DNA from 2 places in the Mycobacterium sp. 2YAF39 genome. Region 2 is predicted to be linked to the other one. Evidence: predicted binding sites of a transcription regulator. Region 2 holds the regulator's gene; the other holds the start of a gene.

What was found. The regulator LexA, encoded in region 2, represses DNA repair genes until DNA is damaged. The targets are predictions, from matches to a motif close to CGAACANNTGTTCG.
Region 1: a site for LexA is predicted at 1,743-1,756, ahead of cofD (2-phospho-L-lactate transferase). Genes of this name have one in related genera too.

What each region holds. Positions count from the first base shown of each region.
Region 1 covers NZ_JBFREZ010000001.1:953,083-956,203, reverse strand. Annotated here, with positions in the region: gene AB4Z42_RS04830 (phosphomannomutase/phosphoglucomutase) at 1-184, opposite strand, end outside; gene AB4Z42_RS04825 (DUF3499 domain-containing protein) at 272-691, opposite strand; gene AB4Z42_RS04820 (metallopeptidase family protein) at 821-1,243, shown strand; gene AB4Z42_RS04815 (WhiB family transcriptional regulator) at 1,253-1,669, opposite strand; gene cofD (2-phospho-L-lactate transferase) at 1,964-2,977, shown strand; gene AB4Z42_RS04805 (coenzyme F420-0:L-glutamate ligase) at 2,974-3,121, shown strand, end outside.
Region 2 covers NZ_JBFREZ010000007.1:253,843-256,963, reverse strand. Annotated here, with positions in the region: gene AB4Z42_RS21075 (LGFP repeat-containing protein) at 1-1,333, shown strand, start outside; gene lexA (transcriptional repressor LexA) at 1,330-2,037, opposite strand; gene AB4Z42_RS21065 (LysM peptidoglycan-binding domain-containing protein) at 2,245-2,694, shown strand; gene nrdR (transcriptional regulator NrdR) at 2,863-3,121, shown strand, end outside.

The sequences.
Region 1 (3,121 bases), on a different contig from region 2:
GTGCCGGTGAGCTATCCCGCATGTCGTGGCCGATGACGACCTGCGTGGCATTCTCGCCACGCATGAGCCGGGCGAACGCACCGCCGATCTCGCCGACGAATTGCTCATCGAGTTCGTCGCCGACGAGGCCACGCACGTCATACGCCTTGATGACACGGTGGACAGCCGCGGCGGGCCGGGACATAGAACTCCTCGAGACGTGGACTACTTTTCGCCAGCCTAGCCGTCGAATGGCCGCGACACTTCGACTAGTCCTCGCCTCGGCCCGTCGTTATTCAGGCGGGTCTGGCAACACCCGCAGATGACCCCGTCGGCGACCGTTGGTGTCGGACCGACGAACCGGCGGTGCCATCAGCGCCCCGCCGGACATACCGGTGACGGGATCGGAAAATCCCGCGGCGACGCCATTGACGGGTGGCGAGACATCGCGTCCTTCGCGTACCGCATCGGCCAGCGCCACCAGATCGTCCTCGTCGGGGTGCGACGGCAGCGGACCCGCATGGCGAACAAGCTCCCAACCACGCGGCGCGGTGATGCGGCCGGCATGCAGGACGCAGAGATCCCACGAATGCGGCTCGGACACCGTGGCCAGCGGACCGACGACTGCCGTCGAGTCCGAGTACACAAAGGTCAGCGTCGCGACCGCATAATGGGGGCACCCGGGCCGGCAGCAGCGACGGGGAACGTTCACAGCGAGAGGTTATCGTGCGCAAACGGTGCAAGCCGCCGGACACGCGCGCCGGCTGAGTGTCGATCTTCAACCGTTACGATCTCTTTCGTGCCCCAGCGTGGACGTCTGCGATCACGCCGCGGCCGCGAAATGCGCGGGTCGCTTCTTCCAGCGACGGTGCCCGGCTGGCGCAGCCGGGCCGAACTGTTCGACATGGCCGCGCTGGAGGCCTACGAGCCGATCGAACGCCGGTGGCAGGACCGAGTCTCGGGGCTGGACATCGCCGTCGACGAGATCCCCCGCATCGCACCGAAGGATCCCGAGAGCGTGCAATGGCCGCCCGAGGTCATCGCCGACGGGCCGATCGCGCTGGCACGGCTGATCCCGGCGGGCGTCGATGTCCGCGGTAACGCCACGAGAGCGCGAATTGTGTTGTTCCGCAAGCCGATCGAGCGACGGGCGAAGGACACCGTCGAACTTTCGGACCTGCTGCATGAAGTCTTGGTGGCACAGGTGGCCACCTATTTGGGCGTCGAGCCCTCCGTCATCGACCCGACGATCGACGACGAGTGAACCAGCTGTCTAAATCACGCCGCGCTTGAGGCGACGGCGTTCACGCTCGGACAGGCCGCCCCAGATGCCGAAGCGCTCGTCATTCGCCAGGGCGTAGTCGAGGCACGCGTCGCGTACTTCGCAGCCCAGGCAGATGCGCTTGGCCTCACGGGTCGAGCCGCCCTTCTCGGGGAAGAACGCCTCGGGATCGGTTTGGGCGCACAGCGCCTTCTCTTGCCAGAGGTCATCCTCCGGCGTGAGCATTGCCGGCATTGCCGGTATTGCCGACGGCACATCAATCGGGGCTGGCACCAGACTTAACTGGGGACGCCGAGGCGTCTCGAACGGTGCCGGTCCGGGATTGGTGTGCGGCGCGCTGTCAACTGAGCCGAGCAGTCGGTCGTCGAACCGGACCACATGATCGAAATCGCTGTACTCAAAAGACATTTTCCGCCTCCTCACCTGATGTCGTAGATCCGTAATAAGAGCCCCACTATTGTTCTGTGCGGCCATCTCGATTCGAACATATGATCGAATCTCGGTCTGCGACACCGAAACCGGCCGGCCAACCGCGAAATGACACTGGTGTGATTACACACTCGTTAGCTGCCGTGGTCAAGCGTTGGAACAGAAATTCATACCATTCCGTGACCCGAATGCGGCGCGTCGAGATATCGGCGTGTCTGTCACACGTTCGGCCACGTGTCCCCGCCGCGGCCCGACGGCCTAATGTCGGTCACTGTGAAGGTCACCGTTCTGGTCGGCGGCGTCGGCGGCGCGCGCTTCCTGCTTGGCGTCCAGCACCTGTTGGGGCTGGGCCAGTTCGAGGATTCTCAGAACCCCTCACCACACGAATTGACCGCCGTCGTCAACGTCGGAGACGACGCGTGGATGTTCGGCGTACGCATCTGTCCGGATCTCGATACCTGCATGTACACCCTCGGCGGCGGGATCGACCCGGAGCGCGGATGGGGTCATCGTGGTGAAACCTGGCATGCCAAGGAGGAACTCGCGGCCTACGGTGTGCAGCCTGATTGGTTCGGACTCGGCGACCGCGACCTCGCCACCCATCTCGTCCGCAGCCAGATGTTGCGTGCCGGATATCCGCTGTCACAGGTGACCCAAGCGTTGTGTGACCGATGGTCGCCGGGTGCGCGGCTACTGCCCGCAAGCGACGATCGCAGCGAAACCCATGTCGTCATCACCGATCCCGGTCCCGGTGAGTCGGCAGGCGAGAAGCGGGCGATCCACTTCCAGGAGTGGTGGGTGCGCTACCGCGCACAGGTACCGACACATAGTTTCGCGTTCGTCGGCGCCGATACGGCGGCCGCCGGTCCCGGTGTCGTCGAGTCCATCGAAACGGCTGACGTCGTGTTGGTGGCCCCGTCCAATCCCGTGGTGAGTATCGGGTCGATCCTCAACATCACCGGGATCCGCGGCGCGCTGCGTACGACGACGGCCCGCGTCATCGGCTACTCCCCCATCGTCGCCGGTAAGCCGTTGCGCGGCATGGCCGACGAATGCCTTTCGGTGATCGGGGTGGCGAGCACCTCCGAAGCGGTCGGCAGCCACTACGGCGCCCGCAGCGGAACCGGCATCCTGGACGGCTGGCTGGTACACGAGGGCGACCATGCAGAAATCGACGGCGTCGAGGTGCGTGCGGTGCCACTGCTGATGACCGATCCGGCGACGACGGCCGAAATGGTGCGCGCGGGCTTGGATCTCGCCGGGCTGAAACTGGACCCACCGCGATGACGGAGCACGGATCTGCCGCGGCCGTCGAAATGCTGCCTGTGCCAGGGCTTCCCGAGTTCCGCCCGGGTGACGATCTGGTCGCCGCCATCGTTACAGCGGCACCCTGGCTGCGAGACGATGACATTCTGGTGGTCACCAGCAAGG
Region 2 (3,121 bases):
AGCGCTGGGCCCGCTCGGCGCGGCCGAGGGCGCGCCCGTTCCCATCGGCAAGAACGGATTGAGGCAGAACTTCGCCGGCGGCGCGATCTTCTACACGCCCGACACCGGGGCGCACGTCGTGACCGGGCAGGTGCTGGCCAAGTACGAGAGCGTGGGCGGTCCGGAGGGCGACCTCGGATTCCCGATCACCAGCGAGGTCGACGGTGGACTGGCCACCGACAGCCGCATGAGCAGCTTCGCCGCCGAGGACAAGCCGATCATCTTCTGGACGCCCGAGTACGGAGCGGTGATCGTGCGCGGCGCGATGGCCGCGGCCTGGGACAAACTGGACGGCGCGAAGGGTGCGCTCGGCGCACCGGTCGCCGACCAGACCGAGTCCGGTGACGTCATCACGCAGCGCTTCAGCGGTGGCGTCGTCTCGTGGGATCGTTCGACGAGCGAATTCAACACGGAGCCGGGGAATCTGGCTTCCGAGTTGTCGGGTCTGGAGGTGCCGGGACAGAAGGCGCCTGAAGCGCCGGGCACCTCGGCCTCATCAGATTCCAAGGGCAGCAAGTGGTTCAAGTTCAGCTGGTGGTGGCTGTTGGCCCTGGTGCCGTTGGTGGCACTCATCGGAGTCGTGTTGTTGGCGACATTGCTGCGGCGTCGCAAGGGCGAGGACCCCTTCGCGCCGGACGGTTCCTACGTATCGGACGATGCGAGGTTCCGCGGCGATCCCGAACACGCCTACGGCAGTGTCGGCGGGTCTGAGCGGGCTACCACTGACGACGAATACGCCGCGGCGATGTTCGGCGACCGTTACGCCAGTCAGGGTCTGGGCTCACTGCCCCATGGCGACGACATGCCAAGTGGTGAGGACCTAACACCCGATCACGCGCACGATGACGACTTCACGCATGGTGACGACTTCGCACATCGTGACGAGTTCGGCTCGGCGGACGACGACCCGTGGGGAGCGCCTGCGAACGTCGAGGAGGAAGAGCCTCCCGCCGAGGTTGACGAGATCGAGGATGACGAAGATACCGATGCGGTCGACACCGCACCGACCCGTGTTCTCACCATTCCCCCCGTCGTCGCGCGCGATCCGCTCACCGATACCGGGCGTCACGCCCGCATCGAGATCGACGAACCCGAGCCGCGCGTAGCTTTCCAGCTGCCGCTGGACGACCTCAACGAGGCGCCGGACGGCTATCCGATCAAGGCGAACACCAGGTCGGGCGTGTACTGGGCGCCGGGTAGCGCGATGTATGAGGATGCCAGTGCCGAAATCTGGTTCGCGAGTGAAGAACTCGCGCGGGTGAACGGCTTTGTCTCAGATGACGAGCCCCGCTAGACCTTGCGGATGACCGTCACGACCTTGCCCAGCACCGCAGCCTCGTTGCCGGGAATGGGATCGAACGCGGGGTTGTGGGGCATCAGCCACACCTGACCGCGCGTGCGTTTGAACGTCTTCACCGTCGCCTCGCCGTCGATCATCGCGGCGACGATGTCACCGTTGTCGGCGACGTTCTGCTGACGGATGACCACCCAGTCGCCGTCGCAGATGGCCGCGTCGACCATGGAGTCACCCACCACCTTGAGCAGGAAGAGCGAGCCCTCGCCGACCAGCTCACGTGGCAGTGGGAAGACGTCTTCGACGGCCTCTTCGGCCAGGATCGGCCCGCCGGCGGCGATGCGGCCGAGCACAGGTACGAACGTCGGCTCCGGTAGGGCGTCGGACCCCGCCACATCGGTGGTGACGACCGAAGCCGCTGCGACGTCCTCAGCGCTGCGGACATCGACTGCGCGCGGTCGGTTGGCATCGCGGCGCAGATAGCCCTTGCGCTCCAACGTGCGCAGTTGGTGAGCCACCGACGAGGTCGACGTCAACCCGACCGCATCGCCGATCTCCCTGATGCTCGGGGGATAGCCCCGGCTGGTCACCGAGGCGCGGATCACGTCGAGAATGGTGCGCTGACGCTCGGTCAGACCCGTGTCGAGCCCGCCGCGTCCGCCGGTGCTTTCCGTGCCGCCCGGGGCATCGCTGCTGGAATCCATGGCGCGAATCTAGCCCGCGGGAGCCGATAAATCAAACATGTGTTCGAGGCGTGTCGCATTCCGCCGAGTCCGCAGATCGGGGCGCGGGACTTGTCGGAGGGTCCCGATATCGTTTGGCAACAGTTCGATCACATGTTCTATTAATCGAACACCTGAGCGAGTATGTTCGAACACAAGAGCGAACAACCCGGACCGGAAGGTAGGAAGATGACGATTCTCAATACGCGGGAAATCCAGGCAGCACCCGTGGTTAGGCCGGGAATCCGGCCCGTCCCCGCACGGCGGCGGCAGTCCTCACGGCGGCCGGCCGGCGCACCGGTGCGGTACCGGAGCTCGGGCGTCCGCATGTCGCGCACGTCGCATCGGCGGCGCCCGATCACACCGATGGCCACCGTGCTGCTCTCGCTGGTCGCCGCGGGTATCACCGTGTGGCTCGGGCTGGTGGCTCAATTCGGCGGGGTGGTCGGGGTGTCGGCGCCGGTTCCGGACCGCCTCGCGGTGGTTCAGGTCCAGATGGGCGAGACGCTGCAGCAGGTCGCGGGCCGAGTGGCGCCCGACGCCCCGGTCGGACAGGTCGTCGACCGGATTCGCGAACTCAACAAGCTTGACTCCGTTGCGGTGGACGCCGGCCAGACGTTGATCGCGCCTGTCGGCTGATCGCCGTGGGCGTTGAAAACGATTACCGTACAAGGCCATTCGGAGGCATTCGGGACCGTGTCCGCCTCACATCTTCCAAACAACCCCAATCCGGGCTGGCGGACCGCCGCGCAGGTACGCTCGAAGACGTTCGAGTTGGTCGTATGTTGGCGCGGCGAAGGAGCGGTGATGCACTGTCCGTTCTGCCGTCATCCCGATTCCAGAGTGGTCGATTCCCGGGAAACGGACGAAGGCCAGGCGATTCGGCGCCGAAGATCGTGTCCGGAATGCGGTCGCCGCTTCACGACCGTTGAGACCGCGGTCCTTGCCGTGGTGAAACGCAGCGGCGTCACCGAGCCGTTCAGCCGGGAGAAGGTCATCAAGGGCGTGCGCCGGGCGTGCCAGGGGCGGCAGGTCGACGACGATGCGCTGAACCTGCTCGCACAGC